3 regions of the Streptomyces sp. NPDC107528 genome follow, and region 2 is predicted to be linked to each of the others. Evidence: riboswitches for the same ligand, from Rfam matches in the RefSeq annotation. Region 2 holds a riboswitch; each other region holds the start of a gene.

What was found. A riboswitch is a leader RNA that binds a small molecule or an ion and turns the genes downstream of it on or off. The one in region 2 is predicted to bind cyclic di-AMP.
Region 1: it holds a riboswitch for cyclic di-AMP, as region 2 does, so the genes downstream of both, ACZ7L5_RS00445 (M23 family metallopeptidase) here and ACZ7L5_RS34055 (C40 family peptidase) in region 2, are expected to answer to the same signal.
Region 3: it holds a riboswitch for cyclic di-AMP, as region 2 does, so the genes downstream of both, ACZ7L5_RS38765 (C40 family peptidase) here and ACZ7L5_RS34055 (C40 family peptidase) in region 2, are expected to answer to the same signal.

The regions. Positions count from the first base shown of each region.
Region 1 is NZ_JBVKAV010000001.1:111,373-117,541, reverse strand. Features, by position in the region: gene ACZ7L5_RS00460 (bifunctional acetate--CoA ligase family protein/GNAT family N-acetyltransferase) at 1-467, opposite strand, end outside; gene ACZ7L5_RS00455 (HPr family phosphocarrier protein) at 658-939, shown strand; gene ACZ7L5_RS00450 (GntR family transcriptional regulator) at 1,152-1,847, opposite strand; gene ACZ7L5_RS00445 (M23 family metallopeptidase) at 2,049-2,831, opposite strand; cyclic di-AMP (ydaO/yuaA leader) riboswitch at 2,845-3,006, opposite strand; gene ACZ7L5_RS00440 (M16 family metallopeptidase) at 3,219-4,607, opposite strand; gene ACZ7L5_RS00435 (M16 family metallopeptidase) at 4,604-5,983, opposite strand.
Region 2 is NZ_JBVKAV010000012.1:143,034-149,202, forward strand. Features, by position in the region: gene ACZ7L5_RS34025 (8-amino-7-oxononanoate synthase) at 1-622, shown strand, start outside; gene ACZ7L5_RS34030 (DUF397 domain-containing protein) at 705-932, opposite strand; gene ACZ7L5_RS34035 (helix-turn-helix domain-containing protein) at 942-1,811, opposite strand; gene ACZ7L5_RS34040 (ATP-binding protein) at 2,025-2,483, shown strand; gene ACZ7L5_RS34045 (LysR family transcriptional regulator) at 2,499-3,386, opposite strand; gene ACZ7L5_RS34050 (LysE family translocator) at 3,521-4,135, shown strand; gene ACZ7L5_RS34055 (C40 family peptidase) at 4,201-4,674, opposite strand; cyclic di-AMP (ydaO/yuaA leader) riboswitch at 4,678-4,872, opposite strand; gene ACZ7L5_RS34060 (hypothetical protein) at 5,231-5,539, opposite strand; gene ACZ7L5_RS34065 (ATP-dependent Clp protease proteolytic subunit) at 5,547-6,169, opposite strand, start outside.
Region 3 is NZ_JBVKAV010000015.1:89,371-95,539, reverse strand. Features, by position in the region: gene ACZ7L5_RS38775 (M23 family metallopeptidase) at 1-842, shown strand, start outside; gene pcrA (DNA helicase PcrA) at 939-3,425, opposite strand; cyclic di-AMP (ydaO/yuaA leader) riboswitch at 3,791-3,959, shown strand; gene ACZ7L5_RS38765 (C40 family peptidase) at 3,968-5,134, shown strand; gene ACZ7L5_RS38760 (tellurite resistance/C4-dicarboxylate transporter family protein) at 5,380-6,169, shown strand, end outside.

The sequences.
Region 1 (6,169 bases), on a different contig from region 2:
TTGTTGGCGGGCAGCACCTCGGCGGCGAAGCGGCGGATGTCGCGCTCGCGGGCGACGGCGCCGATGTGTTCGAGCAGGGCGGAGGCGACGCCGCGGCCCTGGTGGGCGTCCTGGACGAGGAAGGCGACCTCGGCCTCGTCGGCGGGCGCGGACGCGGGCATTCCGTCGGTGCCGATCCGGTCGTAGCGTACGGTGGCGATGAACTCGCCGCCCACCGTGGCCGCGAGTCCCACCCGGTCCACAAAGTCGTGGTGCGTGAAGCGGTGGACGTCCTTTGCGGACAGCCGCGGGTAGGGCGCGAAGAAGCGGTAGTACTTCGACTCGTCCGACACCTGCTCGTAGAAGCTGACCAGGCGCTCGGCGTCATCAACGGTGATGGGGCGGATGCGCGCGGTGCCGCCGTCGCGCAGCACCACGTCGGCTTCCCAGTGGGCGGGGTACGCGTGCCTGTCCGAGGCGCTCTGCATGGGGCCCAGAGTACGGCTCGCGTACGACAACGGCGCGAGGCAGTCTGTTCAGGACGTACGTGGGGTCGAGGCCGCGACCCGACGGTCACCTCAGGAGGGGACGTTCGTCGGACGTTCGTCCAGTTCCGTCGTGCTTCACGGGTGTGGGAAACTGGTCTAGACAACCCTGAGAACCGAAGGGCAGCATCACATGGCTGAGCGCCGCGTCAACGTCGGCTGGGCCGAGGGCCTCCACGCCCGCCCCGCCTCCATCTTCGTCCGAGCCGCCACGGCCACAGGCGTCCCGGTGACGATCGCCAAGGCCGACGGCAACCCCGTCAACGCGGCCTCCATGCTGGCCGTCCTGGGCCTGGGCGCCCAGGGCGGCGAGGAGATCGTCCTCGCCTCCGACGCCGAGAGTGCGGACGCCGCCCTCGACCGTCTGGCGAAGCTGGTCTCCGAGGGCCTCGAGGAGCTGCCCGAGACGGTCTGACGGACCTGAGCGGGACCTCCCACAGCAAGCGGTGAAGCCGCGCTCGCCTTTCCGGCGGGCGCGGCTTCACTGTTTTCGGCACTGGGTTCGTGTTTTCGAGCAGGCGCTCCCACTTTCGAGGCGGGCGGGCCCGAGAATTACCTGCACATCCGAAAATGGGCAGCGAGAATTCGCCGCCTCCGAATATCTCCTCTTTGTATACGGCGCCCGTGTTAATGCCGCAGGCTCGGCATGTTTACGGGATGTTGCGAATTCCTCACACGCTCCGTGCGATCACGGCGGGAGCCGAAGCGCAGCCGGTGCGCGGAGATCGAGCGCTCGGTGTGCAGCGCCGTGATCGCGCGGGCGCGCTCGCCGTCGCCGCGCGCCACCGCGTCCACGATCGCGCCGTGCTCGGTCCAGGACTCCACGGGGTCGGCCGGCGCCTCGACGGCGTACATCCAGGCGATCTTGTGGCGCAGCTGGGTCAGCATCGAGGTCAGGGCGGGGCTGCCGGAGGCCTGGGCCAGCGTCTCGTGGAACCAGCCGCCCAGGGAGCGCAGATCCTCGCTGTTTCCCCGCCTGGCCCGCTCCTGGCCCAGCCTGACCAGGCCGCGCAGGACCTTCAGATGGGCCTCGGTGCGCCGCTGGGCGGCCCGGGAGGCGCCGAGCGGCTCCAGGAGGGTGCGCATCTCCAGCAGGTCGGCGGCCTCCTGCTCGCTCGGTTCGGCAACGCACGCGCCCGCGTGCCGCCGGGTCACCACGAAGCCCTCCGCCTCCAGGGTGCGCAGGGCCTCGCGCACGGGGACTCGGGAGACGCCGTAGCGGCGGGCGAGGAGTTCTTCGGTGAGCCTGCCACCGCGCGCGTGGACCCCGGCGACGATGTCGTCCCGGATCGCGGTGCATACCGAGTGCGCCGGAATACGCATGACCGACCTCCGCCTTAATCCCCGTGAAACGTCGACGAATGACGTGTGTTCAGTGACTCTATTGCAACCGGCCGGAATTTCCGACGGCGGGCCGGAATCCATGGATATTTTTTGGACAGCGGGCCGTTCGAAACGCCGAAAGCCCCGGCTCGGGGAGCCGGGGCTTTCGGAAGACGCGGTGTGAGCGTCAGAGGTGGGGCGTCAGAGGTTCACGCCGTGCGAGCGCAGGTAGGCGACGGGGTCGATGTCGGAGCCGTACTCCTGCGTCGTGCGGGCCTCGAAGTGCAGGTGCGGCCCGGTGACGTTGCCGGTGGCGCCGGACAGGCCGATCTGCTGACCGGGGGTGACGGTCTGCCCCACCGAGACGGCTATGGACGACATGTGGCCGTACTGGGTGTAGGTGCCGTCGTTCATCTTGATCACGACCTGGTTGCCGTACGACCCGTCCCAGCCGGCCTCCACGACGGTGCCGGAGGCCACCGAGTGGACCGAGGTGCCGCTGGCGGCATGGAAGTCGACGCCGGTGTGGCTGCCGGAGGACCAGAGGGCGCCGCCGGTCTTGTAGCCCGTGGAGACGTACGAGCCGGAGATCGGGGCGACGTAGGACAGCAGGCGCTTGCGCTCGGCCTCGCGGGCGGCGCGCTCCTTGGCCTCGCGCTCCTTCTTCGCCTTCGCGGCCGCCTTCTTGCGGGCGGCCTCCTCGGCGGCCTTCTTGCGGGCCGCGGCCTCCTTGGCGGCCTGCTCCTGGGCGGCGGCCTGGGCGTCGATCTGGTCGGCGATCGAGTTCTCGACGGAGACGACCGGGATGAGGCCGGTCTGTTCGACGGCCGGTTCGGCGGCGAGCGCCGGGGCGGCCAGGGTGCCGATCACGCCGGTGGCGGTGAGTGCGGCGACGCCCGCGGCGCGGGCGGTGGTGCGTTCGAAGCGGCTGGGACGACGGTGCTTCCCCGCGGGACGCTTCCCGGTGGCGCAGGTGAACGCCATGAAGTGGCTGGTCCTTTCCTTCCTTCTCGCCTACCGGGTTAGCTGACGGGTTCGGAGCAGGAAGGTCTCCTACGGACCCCCTCGCGGCTGCGCGGGCGTCCGATTCACCCCAGGGACTTCATGGGTCCCCGGCTCCCCTGGCTCGCGCCGTACGGGGACTCGGCGATGGCTGTCCGGTGCCGCGGGCGCGGCGCAGTGCCTGACGGACAGCCCGGAAGACGCTAAACGGGGCATCTTTCAATCCCCAAACGGATCCTGCCTTTTGTAGTGCATCCCACAGGTCAGACAGGCAACCTCTCCCTCAATTCGGGCATAAAGGGGCCCTGGTGACTCTTCCGTCACCAGGGCCCCTACGCGTGCGGCCGTCTCCGGCGCCGCGCCAGTCCCCTACTCGGCCGCCACGACGCTGACTTCGCCGATGCCGAGGGCCTCGACGGGCTCCCGGATCTCGGCCGCGTCGCCGACGAGGATCGTCACCAGGCGGTCGACCGGGAAGGCGCTCACGGCCGCAGCGGTCGCCTCGACGGTGCCGGTGGCGGCGAGCTGCTGGTACAGCGTCGCCTGGAAGTCGTCGGGCAGGTTCTGCTCGACCTGGTCGGCCAGCGTGCTCGCCACGGCCGCGGCGGTCTCGTACTTCAGCGGCGCCACCCCGACGAGGTTCTGTACGGCGAAGTCCCGCTCGGCGTCGGTGAGTCCCCCGTCGGCGACACCGCGCAGGACCTTCCAGAGGTCGTCCAGGGCGGGACCGGTGTTCGGCGTGTCCACGGAGCCGCTGATGGCGAGCATCGCCGCTCCCGAGCCGTCCGGGGCGGAGCGCAGGACCTGCCCGAACGCGCGCACACCGTAGGTGTAGCCCTTCTCCTCGCGCAGGACCTTGTCCAGGCGGGAGGTGAGGGTGCCGCCCAGGCAGTACGTGCCGAGCACCTGCGCGGGCCAGACGCGGTCGTGCCGGTCGGGGCCCACGCGACCGATCAGCAGCTGCGTCTGGACGGCGCCGGGACGGTCCACGATGACGACGCGCCCGCTGTCGTCCGCGGTCACCGGCGGGACCGGCCGGGGCTGGGCCGGAGAGCCGGTCCAGGCGCCCAGGGTGTCACCGAGCAGGGCGTCGAGGTCGACGCCGGTGAGGTCGCCGACGACCACGACGGTGGACGTCGCCGGGCGCACATGCCGCTCGTAGAAGGCGCGTACGCCCGCGGAGTCGATGCCGGCGACCGTGTCCTCGGTGCCCTGGCGCGGGCGGGACATGCGCGAGGTCGCCGGGAACAGCTGCCTGGACAGCTCCTTGGCGGCGCGGCGCGAGGGGTTGGCCAGCTCGTGCGGGATCTCGTCGAGGCGGTTGCGCACCAGGCGCTCCACCTCGGTGTCCTCGAACCCGGGCGCCCTGAGCGCGTCGGCGAGCAGGCCGAGTGCCTTCGGCAGCCGGGAGACGGGCACCTCGAGGCTGACGCGGACGCCGGGGTGGTCGGCGTACGCGTCGAGCGTGGCGCCGCAGCGCTCCAGCTCGGCGGCGAACTCCTCGGCGGTGTGCTTGTCGGTGCCCTCCGAGAAGGCACGCGCCATGATCGTGGCGATGCCGTCCAGGCCCTTCGGCTCGGCCTCCAGCGGCGTGTCCAGGAGGACCTCGACGGCGACGACGCGCTGGCCGGGGCGGTGGCAGCGCAAGACCGTCAGGCCGTTGTCCAGCTTGCCGCGCTCCGGTGCCGGGAACGCCCAGGGCCGGGCCTGGCCCGCCTGGGGCTGCGGGTGGAACTCCATGCTGGCGAGCTCGGTCACTGCGCCGACTCCTCGTTCTCGTCGGTGGTCCCGGCGGGTGCGGCCCCGTCGGCGGCGGCTTCCAGGTCCTCGGCCTCGTCGGCGACCGGCTCGTACACCAGCACCGCGCGGTTGTCGGGACGCAGACGCGCCTGGGCGACCGCCTGGACCTCCTGAGCGGTGACGTCGAGGACGCGCTGCACGGCGGTGAAGGCGAGCTGCGGGTCGCCGAACAGGACGGCGTACCGGCACAGTTCGTCGGCGCGGCCCGCGACCGTGCCGAGCCGGTCCAGCCACTCGCGCTCCAGCTGGGCCTGCGCGCGCTCCATCTCCTCGGCGGTGGGGCCCTCCTGCGCGAAGCGGGCGAGCTCCTCGTCGACGGCCGCCTCGATGACCGGCACCTCGACGTCGCCGGACGTCTTCACGTCCAGCCAGCCCAGCGAGGGCGCCCCGGCCAGGCGCAGCAGGCCGAACCCGGCCGCCACGGCCGTACGGTCACGGCGTACGAGCCGGTTGTAGAGGCGGGAGGACTCGCCGCCGCCGAGGACGGTCAGCGCCAGGTCGGCCGCGTCGCACTCGCGCGTGCCGTCCGTCGGGAGCCGGTAGGCGGCCATCATCGCGCGCGCGGGCACGTTCTCCTCGACGACCTCGCGCAGCTGCTCGCCGATGGTGTCGGGCAGCGAGCCGTCGCGGGGGGCGGGCTTGCCGTCGTGGGACTCGATGGAGCCGAAGTACTTCTCGACCCAGGCGAGCGTCTGCGCCGGGTCGATGTCGCCGACGATCGACAGGACGGCGTTGTTGGGCGCGTAGTAGGTGCGGAAGAACGCGCGGGCGTCCTCCAGGCTGGCCGCGTCCAGGTCGGCCATCGAGCCGATCGGCGTGTGGTGGTAGGGGTGCCCGTCGGGGTACGACAGGGCGGTCAGCTTCTCGAACGCCGTGCCGTACGGGACGTTGTCGTAGCGCTGCCGGCGCTCGTTCTTGACGACGTCGCGCTGGTTCTCCAGGCCCTCCTCGTCGAGCGCCACCAGGAGGCTGCCCATGCGGTCGGCCTCCAGCCAGAGCGCGAGCTCCAGCTGGTGCGCGGGCATGGTCTCGAAGTAGTTGGTGCGCTCGAAGCTCGTGGTGCCGTTCGGCGAGCCGCCCGCACCCTGGACGAGCTCGAAGTGGCCCGTGCCCTTCACGCTGCTCGAGCCCTGGAACATCAGGTGCTCGAAGAGGTGGGCGAGTCCGGTACGGCCCTTGACCTCGTGGCGGGAGCCGACGTCGTACCAGAGGCAGACGGCGGCGACCGGCGTGAGGTGGTCCTCGGAGAGCACCACGCGCAGGCCGTTGGCCAGGCGGTGCTCCGTGGCGGTGAGGCCGCCGGATTGTGCCTCCGGTGTGGCCGTGTGACCCATGGGCAAGGTGTCCTTCCGGTCGCGTGCACTGCGTTGTGTCGAGCGGTTCGTGCTCCGTTCCTGCCACTGTATGCAGCGTCCGAAGGGTCGGCGAAGTTCCCGGTCGGAACGCCGTGCCGGTATGCGGGTGCGTCCGGGCCCGCGACGACACGCGCGACGGCCCTCAAGCACGGCTCGTCGTCCTGT
Region 2 (6,169 bases):
CGACGGCGACGCGGCCCCGCTGGCCCGGTTCGCCGAGGCCTGCCGGGACCACGGCGCCGGGCTGGTCGTCGACGACGCCCACGGCCTGGGCGTGCTCGGGGCCGGCGGCCGCGGGGCCCCGCACGCGGCGGGGCTCGCGGGCGCCGACGACGTCGTCGTCACGGTCACGCTGTCCAAGTCGCTCGGCAGTCAGGGCGGCGCCGTGCTCGGCCCCGCCCGGGTGATCGACCACCTGGTCAACGCGGCCCGGACCTTCATCTTCGACACGGGCCTCGCCCCCGCGGCGGCAGGCGCGGCCCTGGCGGCACTGAGACTGCTGCGCCGCGAGCCGGAGCGCGCGGCACGGGCCCGCGAGGTGGCGAGCGAACTGCACGCACGCCTGACCGCGGCGGGCCATCAAGCCGTACGGCCGGACGCGGCGGTCGTCTCCGTGCGCGCGCCGTCCCCGGAGGAGGCCGTGCGCTGGGCGGCCGAGTGCCGTGCGGCGGGCCTGGCCGTGGGCTGCTTCCGACCTCCTTCCGTCCCCGACGGCATCTCACGGCTGAGGCTGACCGCCCGCGCGGACCTCTCCGAGGGGCAGATCGAACGCGCTGTACGGGTCATCGGCGAGACACGACCATGAGTCGGCGTGACACGGCCCTGCCGTCGCGCCCGGCGGCACCGATCAGAAATGATCGGAATCGGTCAGGCTGATCGGGAAACTGTCAGGACTGGAGCGCCGCCGTGAAGCCCGCCCAGCTCTCGGGGGAGAAGAGCAGCGCGGGTCCGGCCGGGTCCTTGGAGTCGCGCACGGCGAGCAGCCCGGTCCAGGGACCCGAGTGCGGCCGCGCCGTCTCGACGCAGTTGTTGGCTCCGGTGCTGTAGCTGCTGCGCAGCCACCGTGCACCAGGTAGTTCGGTGCTTGAACTCACCTTCCGAGGCAGGGTGGTCATGGTGCCTCCTTACGCGCCGCCAGCCAGTGCGGCGATGTAATCCATCGATTCCTCGGGCGAAAGGGCGTGGATCCGAAGGGCGTTGAAGGCCTCCGTGTAGGCCTGGAGGTCTTCTTTCCGTTCGAGGTAGAGGCTACTCGTCAAGTGGTCGAGAACAACCACATCCAGATCAGAAGTGCGCGAAAATGAGAAGATAACGAAAGGCCCGGTGATGCCGATATGCTCGCCGGCCGCGAACGGCAGGACCTGCAGCCGGACTTGCGGCAGTCGCGCCGCCTCCACCAGTCGCCTCAGCTGCCGCTCCATCACCTCGGGCCCGCCGATCTCCCGGCGCAGTACCGCCTCGTCCAGCACCGCGCTCAGCTCCAGCGGCGGCTCGGCGCGCAGCACGTCCTGCCTGGCCAGACGGACCGCGACCAGCGCGTCCAGACGTTCGTCGGCGTCGTCGTCGAGCCCGCCCACCGCCGCCCGGGTCACCGCGCGGGCGTACTCGGGCGTCTGCAGCAGCCCGGGCACCACGGAGGTCTCCAGCGTGCGCATCGCGCTCGCCTGGGACTCCAGGCTGATGAAGTCGCGGTACGTCGTCGGCAGCACTCCGCGGTACGCGTGCCACCAGTGATCCCGGCCGTCACCCTCGTCGGAGCCCGCCAACGCCAGCATCAACTGGCGTAGTTGGGCATCCTGTACGCCGTAGACGTCGAGCAGTAACCGCACATCGGCCGGTTTCACCCCGCTGGCGCCCGTCTCGATCCGGCTCACCTTGGACTGGTGCCAGCCCACCAGCCGGGCCGCCTCACCACTGGTGAGCCCGGCCCCGGTGCGCAACGCACGCAGTTCCGCGCCCAGTTTCCGGCGGCGCACCGCGGGACCGTGCTGCATGCGTAACTCCTTACTCCAACCGAGCCGTCCAAATACGGTCTGCCGTCGCAGAGTTCACCGCTTCGAGCGACAGATATATGCATATCTCGGGGGATCGGCACCGTGACGGCCCTGGTAATGGCAGTCTGGCGACGAAGCACCAGTCCGGGACCGTACTCGAACCCTCCGCTCTGTGTCGGACTGCGGTCCCGTTGGGAAAGGGACGACATCGCCATGGCAGACCATTTGGAAGCATCCGTCACTCTGCCGAGCGATCCCGCCTCGGTCTCCGCGGCCCGGACCTATGTGGTCACCACCCTTGCGGAGTGGGGACTGCCACCGGACACGGAAGTGGCCGACACCATCCGCCTGATCGTCTCCGAACTCACCACCAACGCCGTACAGCACACCCTCGGCCAGTCACCCACCTTCACGGTGGACCTCGTGCTCGACCGTGACGAACACCTGCGCATCGGGGTCACCGACAGCCACCCGCGCTTCCCCAAGCGGCTGCCCGCAGCCGTCCAGCAGGACAACGGCCGTGGCCTGGTCATCATCCGCTGGCTGACCGCGGAATGCGGCGGCAAGCTGAGAGTGCGCCCGACCCGCGAGGGCGGCAAGACCATCTCCATCGAACTGCCGTGGACGGTGCCCGCGGAACCCGTGCCGACTGCAGGGCCCCAGGAACCGTAGCCGCAGGCCCGCCCCTCAGGTCTGCCGTGACCGGCCGAACGAGCCGCGCAGCAGAGCCCGGAAGGCATCCGCGGCCGGGGCCGCCTCCTCGCTCCGGAAGGCGACCGAGATCGTACGGCGCAGCTCAGCGCCCTCCAGCGCGCGCACCCCGACCGGCGTGACCGACGTACGCGCCACCATCTCCGGTACGACCGCGACCCCGAGCCCCGCACTGGCCAGCGCGCACACCAGGAGATAGCCCGGCGTCGGCACCAGCACCGAGGGCCAGGCCCCCGCCCGGGCCAGCACCGCCTCCACCCCTCGCCGGGCCGGAGCGTCCGGCGCCATGCTGATCAGCGGCTGCCCGGCGAGCTCGGCCAGCGGCAGCCGTGCGGTCCCGGTGGTGAGGGCGTGGCCCGGAGCGGACACCAGGACCAGTTCCTCGACGAGGATCGGCTCGACGCGGACCGAGGACGCGAGCGGAATCGGGTCGCCCGGCTCATACGCGTGCGTCAGCGCCAGATCCACCTCCCCGGCCGCCACGGCGGCGACACCCGCCGACGGTTCGTAGTCGGCGACCGTCAGCTCCACGTCCGGATGGGCCCGCCGGAAGGCGCTGAGGGCCGGCGGCAGCAGATGGATGCCCGCGGTCTGGAAGGTGCCGAGCCGGAGCGTGCCGCCCGACAGGCCGGTCAGCCGGGCCAGCTCGTGCCGGGCCCGCTCCAGCTCGTCGAGTACTCGCCGCGCCCGCGCCACCAGCAGCTCGCCCGCACCCGTCAGCCGCGCCCCGCGGTGATGCCGTACCAGAAGGGCGGTGCCCGCCTCGCGCTCCAGCTTGGCCAGCTGCTGGGAGAGCGCAGGTGTGGTGTAGCCGAGCCGCTCCGCCGCCCGGGTGATCGAGCCCGCCTCGGCGACCGCCACCAGGGCGGCGAGCCTGGTCGGGTCTTACATGCCGGGCTCCTCGTCCGTCCAAGCCTGTCTGCCTAAAGCAATGCTTTAGGCAGACCCAGGATATTCGACATACCTGCTGAAGGCTTCCCCGCGGCACGCTGGGTGCCATGGACGCTCAGCTCATCGCCTTCGCCGGGGTTTCCGCCGGCCTCGTCGCCATGCCCGGCGCCGACTTCACGGTCGTCGTGCGCAACGCCCTCGTCTCCCGCCGGGCCGGTATCGCGTGCGCGCTCGGGATCGGGGCCGGGCTGCTGGTGCATGTGACGCTGGCCGTGCTGGGGGTCGCCGCGGTCCTGGCCGCCGTACCGGCGCTGTTCCGCGCGCTCCAAGTGGTCGGCGGGGTCTATGTGTTGTATCTGGGCGTCCAGACCCTGCGGCAGCGGCGCAGTGAAGTGGCGGACACGGGCGAGGACTCCACCGGGCGACCGCTGCGGCAGGGCTTCGTCACCAACGCCCTCAACCCGAAGGCGTCCCTGACCTTCCTCAGCGTGCTGCCCCAGTTCGTGCCCGCGGGCGCTCCCGCGCTGCCCCGGACGCTGCTGCTCGCACTGATCGTGCTCGCGATCGCACTGGTGTGGTTCCAGGTGGTCGCCCTGCTGGTGGACCGGCTCGGGCGGTGGCTGCGCCGGCCGCGCGCCGCCCGGGCGGTCACGACCGTCACCGGCGTCGCGCTGACGGCCTTCGGCGTCGGGCTCCTCGCCGGGCCGCTGATGGCCGTCTGACGGCCCTTCTCGTGCCCCGAGGGCGATGACGGCGTGTCAGGCCGCCGCCATCACCCCCGGGTGGGTCACTTGACCCGGCCGTACCAGACGCTCCTGGTCCAGATCTTCTGCAGCCTTACCACGTCCCCGCTCTTGGGGGAGTGCCAGATCTTTCCCTTCCCGGCGTAGATGCCGACGTGGTAGACGTACGACCCCGAGTGGAAGAACACCAGGTCTCCGGCCTTGCGGCTCTTGGCGGAGATGTGGCGGGTCTTGTTGTACTGCTGGGCCGCCGTACGGGGCAGCTTCTTGCCCGCCTTCTTGAACGAGTAGAGCGTCAGCCCGGAGCAGTCGAACCGGTTCGGCCCCGTGGCGCCCCACCTGTACGGGGAGCCCTTCTTGGAGGCCGCGATCTGAAGTGCCTTCGTCGCCGGTGTGGCTGCCTCCGCTTCGGACGTGAAGCCGGGCGCCATTATCGAGCCGCCCACCGCGGCGATGGTGAGAGCCGAGGCCGTACCGGCCCGGGCCATGAGCGACGGGACACGATTGAGCGCAGTCATGCGCAACCCTTCGTCAGCCGCCTGTGAAGGATGACCTGTCGGATTCGGGCTGGCGAAGTTGCCCGGCCGCATTGCTGCGGCTTCACCCCAAGGGCTGCTCGGATCGAACGAACGTCCGCTCCGGCGACCCGTCTTGCTCGGGTCCTCCACTCCTGCCGATCCACTCCTGTCGACCGGTCATCCAGGCGGCGGCAGGACTCGGCGTCCGCCCGGACCGCCCCGCCGCTGCGGCGGGGGCTTGTCGTCAGACAGGGATCTTGGTGCACGGATGAGCGAAATACCCAGCGGAACCGGTGATTTGTGGTGTTAGTCACCACTCACCCGTTCGGGTGGGTACCCGTGTGTTCGAGAGGGTGTCCAGAGGGTGAAGGCGTCCCGGACCAGCGATGGAGCGCCTTGTTCCGCCTTGGACTCATGCCCGATGCGCAACCCTGACGGGCCCGCAAAAGGAGCCACGGATACGCCGAAAGGGGGTACGCCGTTTGGTCCGTTTCAGCCTTGGTCCGGACGCCTCGTCAGTGGGATCGAGACGTCCGGGACCGTCCTGTACACGTCGTCAACTGTCGGAGCGCGGCGGCAGCGTGACGCGAGCCGTGCGGCGCTCCCCGTCCAGCACGCGCAGCGCACGCGCGAGCGTGGGAGCGTGCAGCTCCGTCTCGCCCCGCTGGTGCATCAGCGCCAGCGCGTCCCGCAGCTCGGCCGCTCTGCGGACGAGCGCCTGGGCGGCACGCAGTCCGCGGTAGGTGTCGCCGTCCTGCGCCGGGTTGATCCGGCCGAGCAGGTCCACCACATCGAGATAACGGTCGATCAACTCGCCCTCCGCACGGGTCAGCGCGGGCAGCGGCGGCAACTCGGGTGGCAGCACCGGCCGATCACCGCCCCGTGGGTGGCGCGAGGGTCGCCTTGCGGCTGGGGATGATCCGGTCCACCAGTCCGTACTCCAGCGCCTCCTGGGCGTTCAGGATCTTGTCCCGCTCGATGTCCTTGGACACCTGCTCGCGGCTGCGCCCGGTGTGCCGGGCGAGCATCTCCTCCAGGCGGGCCCGAATCCTCGTCAGTTCGTCGGCCTGGATGGCCAGATCGCTGGCCTGGCCCTCGACCGGCTCGGGCAGCCCCGGCTGATGGATCACCACCCGGGCCCCGGGCAGGGCGAACCGCTTCCCCGGCGTGCCCGCGGCGAGCAGCACCGCGCCGGACGCGCCGGCCTGGCCCAGGCAGATCGTCTCCACGTCGCAGGTGACGTACTGCATCGTGTCGTAGATCGCCGACATCGAGCTGAACGAGCCGCCGGGTGAATTGATGTACAGCGAGATGTCCTGGTCGGGGTCCTTGTGCTCCAGATACATGAACTGGGCCATCACGTCGTTCGCCGAGATGTCGTCGATCTGCGTGCCGAGAAAGACGATCCGCTCCTCCAGCAGCTTCGAGTACGGATCCTGCGTCCTGGTGCCTGAACTCGTGCGCTCGGTGAACTCGGGCAGTACATAGCGGGCTG
Region 3 (6,169 bases), on a different contig from region 2:
CCGAGTTGACCGCGACCGGCGAACTCCCCGCCGTGACGCCCCTCCTCGACGGCCAGGAGGAGACCGCTCCGGCTCCCGCCCCGCGCGCCGCCTCCCGCAGCGGGTCCCGCTCCCGCCGCCGCACGCCCCCCAAGCGCTCCGCGCTCCTGACCGTGGCTGTGCCCTCGGCGTGCGTGATGGGTGTCGCGGGAATCGCCGCCGCCTCCGTCGGCAGCCTGACCGGCGACAAGGAAGCGTCCTCCACGCTGGCCTCGGACGGCGAGGCCGTGAAGCCGTCCACCGCGAACAACAAGCTGGACACCCAGCTCGAGAGCCTCTCCGCCGGCGCCGACGACTTCGCCGACCGGGCCAGCCGCACGCAGGAGCGCATCGACCTCAAGGCCCAGCAGGTGGCCGAGAAGAAGAAGGCCGCCGAGGAGGCGGCCCGCAAGGAGCGGCTGCGCCCGAAGTTCGCGGTGCCGGTCGCACAGCACGGCCTCAGCGCCTATTTCGGCCAGTCCGGCATCAACTGGATGTCCATCCACAGCGGCATCGACTTCCCCGTCTCGTACGGCACGACGGTCATGGCCGCGACCGACGGCACCGTCCGCACGCAGTGGAACAGCGCCTACGGCAACATGATGATCGTGACCGCGAAGGACGGCACGGAGACGTGGTACTGCCACCTCTCCAGCTACCGTGTCGCCTCCGGTACGACGGTGAAGGCCGGCGACCCCATCGCGTACTCCGGCAACTCCGGCAACTCGACCGGCCCGCACCTGCACTTCGAGGTGCGACCGGGCGGCGGCTCGGCGATAGACCCACTGTCCTGGCTGCGCAGCCACGGCCTGGATCCGTCGTAGGCGACCGGCCGACTTCCCCGGCAACCCGCCAACTGCCTTGTGCGCTCAGGCGCCCCCGCTCCTCAACAGCTCAGCGAGGGCGCACACCTGTGAGCGCTACAGCTTCTCCACCGGCGCATACCGCAGCAGCAGCCGCTTCGGCTTGGTGTCCCCGAAGTCGATCGTCGCCTCGGCGTTCCCACCCGTGCCCTTGACCGCCGTCACGGTGCCGAGCCCGAACTGGTCGTGCGTGACCCGGTCCCCGACCGCCAGCTGGACGACCGGCTTCTCCGAGGTCCGCCGGGTGGCGAACCCGGACGCCCCCGACGCCGAGGAGCGCGAGCGGGACGAGGACAGCGAGGCCGCCACGCCGGCCGCCGGACCGGAGGACACGGGCGAGGTCGCCCCCGTCCGCTTCCAGTCCACGTGCGCCGCCGGGATCTCCTCCAGGAAGCGGGACGGCGGGTTGTACGAGGGCTGCCCCCACGCACTTCGCATCGACGAGCGCGTCAGATACAGCCGCTCACGCGCGCGCGTGATGCCGACGTAGGCGAGCCGCCGTTCCTCCTCCAGCTCCTTGGTCTGGCCGAGGGCGCGCATGTGCGGGAACACGCCGTCCTCCATGCCGGTGAGGAAGACGACCGGGAACTCCAGGCCCTTGGCGGTGTGCAGGGTCATCAAGGTGATGACGCCGGAGCCGTCCTCGTCCTCGTCCGGGATCTGGTCCGAGTCGGCGACGAGCGCGACCCGCTCCAGGAAGGCCGCGAGTCCACCGGAGGCCTCATCCTCAGCCGACTCCTGCTCGAACTCCAGGGCCACGGCCGCGAGTTCCTGAAGGTTCTCGATGCGGGTCTCGTCCTGAGGGTCGGTGGAGGCCTGCAACTCGGCCAGATACCCGGTCCGTTCGAGGATCGCTTCCAGGACGGTCGCCGGCCCCACGCCGGACTCGACGATCGTACGGAGGTCCTCCATCAGCGTGTTGAAGCGCCTGACGGCGTTGGTCGACCGCGCGGCCATGCCGTACGCCTCGTCGACCCGGCGCAGCGCCTGCGGGAAGCTGATCTTCTCCCGCTGTGCAAGCGCGTCGATCATCGCCTCGGCACGATCGCCGATGCCCCGCTTGGGGACGTTAAGGATCCGCCGCAGCGGTACCGAGTCCTCGGGGTTGGCCAGCACGCGCAGGTAGGCCAGGACGTCCCGGACCTCCTTGCGCTCGTAGAACCGAACCCCGCCGACGACCTTGTAGGGCAGGCCGACGCGGATGAAGATCTCTTCGAAGACACGGGACTGGGCGTTCGTCCGGTAGAAGACGGCGACGTCACCGGCCTTCGCATCGCCCGCGTCCGTCAGTCGGTCTATCTCCTCGGCGACGAACTGCGCCTCGTCGTGCTCGGTGTCCGCGACGTAGCCGGTGATGCGCGCGCCCGCGCCCGCGTTGGTCCACAGGTTCTTGGGGCGCCGGGACTCGTTGCGCTCGATGACCGCGTTGGCGGCGGTCAGGATCGTCTGGCTGGAACGGTAGTTCTGCTCCAGCAGGATGGTCGTCGCGTCCGGGTAGTCCTCCTCGAACTGGAGGATGTTGCGGATGGTGGCGCCCCGGAAGGCGTAGATCGACTGGTCGGCGTCACCCACCACGCACAGCTCGGCGGGCGGGATGTCGGCCTCGCTCGGCGGCACGTCGACGGGGTGCTCACTGGTACCGACGAGCTCGCGCACCAGCGCGTACTGCGCGTGGTTGGTGTCCTGGTACTCATCGACCAGTACATGCCGGAACCGCCGGCGGTAGTGCTCGGCGACGTCCGGGAAGGCGCGCAGCAGATTGACCGTCGTCATGATCAGGTCGTCGAAGTCGAGGGCGTTGGCCTCCCGCAACCGCGACTGGTACAAGGCATACGCCTGCGCGAGGGTCTTCTCGAAGCCGTCCGTCGCCTGGGCGGCGAAGTCCTCCTCGTCGATCAGCTCGTTCTTCAGATTGCTGATCTTGGCGCTGAACGACTTGGGCGGAAACCGCTTGGGGTCGAGATCCAGATCACGACACACGAGCGCCATCAGCCGCTTGCTGTCGGCGGCGTCGTAGATCGAGAAGGACGAAGTGAACCCGAGCTTCTTGCTCTCACGCCGCAGGATGCGCACGCACGCGCTGTGGAAGGTCATCACCCACATCGCGTTCGCGCGCGGGCCGACGAGCTGCTCGACGCGCTCCTTCATCTCACCCGCGGCCTTGTTGGTGAAGGTGATCGCGAGGATCTGCCCCGGATGCACATTCCGCTCGGCCAGCAGGTACGCGATGCGATGGGTGAGCACACGCGTCTTGCCCGACCCGGCACCGGCCACGATGAGCAGCGGGCCGCCGGAGTGGACGACGGCCGCACGCTGGTTCTCGTTCAGCCCCTCCAGCAGCGCTGCCGCATCCAGGGCCGGGCGCGGGGCGCCGTCGCGGTAGTAGTCGTCCCGGTCCGGCGGCACGTCGAACTTCCCGCCGAACAGATCGTCCGGAACCGGCTCCGGAGCGTGTTCGTCCTCGGGCGGCGGCGGATGCTCGTCCGCATGGGCCCGCGGGGCCTGGAGGTCCGCCAGGAAGCTGTCGTCAAAGAGGCTGCTCATCGCTCTCCGAGTCTAGGGCGCCCCACTGACAGCCCGCCGCCGCCCCGAGAACATCACCTGTTTCAGCACTCACCGATCTTCAGAACCCACGCACCCCGGACACCCCCCTCACCCTCCACAACCACCCCATTACGATCCGCAACGCCCCGAAGCCAACCGATCCAAGTCAGCCGATATGCCCCCAAAGCCCAAAACGCATGCAACTGACCACCAACCCATACGCATCGACCGCGATCCCCGACACACATCGCCAAGGTCACGAAAATGTATCGGGCATATCGAACATCAACCTTCACAGGGGCCACACGAGTTGGCTACCGTGCCGGACAGGCCGTACGACCCCCACCGGCGAACGACGCCGGGCCGCACGGCCTCCGCCGAGTCCGGAGCGCCGCCGTGCACCCGGAGCCGGGGACCCACCGAACTTGGGGTGAATCGGCCCGACTCCCGCCCGGGGAGCGGCCGTAGGGCAACCCTTCCGAACCATCCGCCCGAACCCGACAGCTAACTCGGTAGGCGGAGCATGGAAGGAGTCGCCTCCCTTGGCGTCGCACCGCAAGTCGCGTCCCGCTGGAACGCGCGTAGCAGGCATACGGACCCCCGCCCTCGCCACGGCGGCCCTCACCTCCGTCGCCCTGCTGTCCCAGACGGCCAACGCGAGCCCCTCGACGGACGACAAACCGAGCCTCGAGGAGGTCGAGAAGAAGGTCGACGACCTCTACCGCCAGGCGGAGTCGGCGACCGAGAAGTACAACGCGGCCAAAGAGAAGACCGCAAAGCAGCGCAAGCGCGTCGACACCCTCCTCGACGACGTCGCCCAGCGCACCCAGAAGCTCAACGACGCGCGCGAGGAACTCGGCCGCAACGCAGCCGCCCAGTACCGCACGGGCACCTCGGCCCCCGACACGGCGACCTTCCTCCTGGCGGACACCCCGCAGGACTACTTCGACCAGACCCAGCTGATGGACCGCATGACGGGCCGTCAGAAGGAATCGGTCGACGACTACTTCACCCAGCAGTCCGCGACGATGAAAAAGCGCAAGGAGGCCACCCAGAGCCTCGAAACGCTCACCGAGTCGCAGAACGACCTCCAGACGGCCAAGTCCACCGTCCAGAAGAAGCTCGCCGACGCACGCGAACTGCTCTCGAAGCTGACGGCGGAGGAGAAGGCCCGCCTCGCCGCGATCGAGAAGCGCAAGCAGGAGGAGGCAGCCCGCAAGGCGGCGGAACTGGCCCGGCAGCAAGAGGCGGCCGAGCGTCGGCGCCAGGAGGCGGCGCAGCAGCAGGAGAGCGACGACTCCTCGTCCGACTCGTCCTCCTCCGACTCGTCAGCGTCGGACTCCTCGTACGCCACCAAGGCCGAGAAGGCCCTGGCCTTCGCCCGCTCCCAGGTGGGCAAGCCGTACGTCTGGGGCGCCACCGGCCCCGACTCCTACGACTGCTCCGGCCTCACCCAGGGCGCCTGGAAGGCCGCAGGCGTGGACATCCCCCGCGTCACCTACGACCAGGTCAACGCCGGCACCACGGTCTCCCTCTCCAGCGCCAAGCCCGGCGACCTGGTCTTCTTCTACGACGACATCACGCACGTAGGCCTCTACATCGGCAACGGCATGATGATCCACGCCCCGAAGCCCGGCGCGTACGTCCGCGAGGAGTCGATCTACTACGACGGAGAGTCGTCGATCCACAGCGTGGTCCGCCCGGCCTGACGAACACACGCGCGCGTGGCGCACATCCTCCGCCACGCGCGCGTAGTGGTGCGGCAAACGCACCCGCGCACGGCGGCACGGCCCCGACCCACCCCACACCCGAAGGCGCTTCCCGAACGCCACTCACCCGAGCGGGCCGCCACAGGGACCCGTCGCTCAACCGTCGCGCGGCAGACGTGCATTTCACCCCACACGCGCGCGTGCCCCCACCCGCCCCGCACCCCCCACTCCCTAGCATCGACCCCATGCCCGCCCCCACGACCACCCCCGCATCCCCCCTCCACACCTGGTGGTCGCAGAGTCCCCCCACAGCCGGCGCCGCCGTCATGGCAACCGGCATCCTGTCGGTCGCCCTTCACCAGACCGGCTACGAAACCCTGTCCCGAATCGCCCTGGCCCTCGCCTGCGTAGCCTGGCTGGCTCTCGCGGGCGGCTTCACCGCAAGGCTCCTCTGGGACCGCGCCAGGTGGCTGAAAGAGGCAGCCACCCCCGCCGCCCTCACCGCCATCGCCGCGACGACGGTTCTCGGCACCCGCTTCGCCACCCTCGGCTGGCAACCCCTCGCCAAGGCCCTACTGGCCCTGGCGGCCCTGCTCTGGCCGGGCCTCCTCATCGCCGTGGTACTGCGCTGGCACCCCCGCATGCCCGGCGCGGTCTTCCTCGGCTGCGTGGCCACGCAGGGCCTCGCCGTCCTGGCCGCAACCCTCGCCGCGACCGAGTCCACGGCATGGCTCGCCCACACGGCCCTCGTCCTGTTCTGGCTCGGCCTGGTGCTCTACGTCATGGCGCTGACCCGCTTCGACCTGCGGCAGGTGGCCAGGGGCGCCGGCGACCACTGGGTGGCGGGCGGCGCCCTCGCCATCTCCGCGCTCGCCGGCTCGAAGCTCATGTCGGCCGACAGCCCCGGCCTGTACCTCTGGAACGAGGACGACACCGACGTCCTGCGCACGGTGACCGTCGCCCTGCTCGTCCTGGACCTGGCCTGGTACGCCGTCCTGCTTCTCGCCGAGATCGCCTGGCCACGGCCGCGCTACG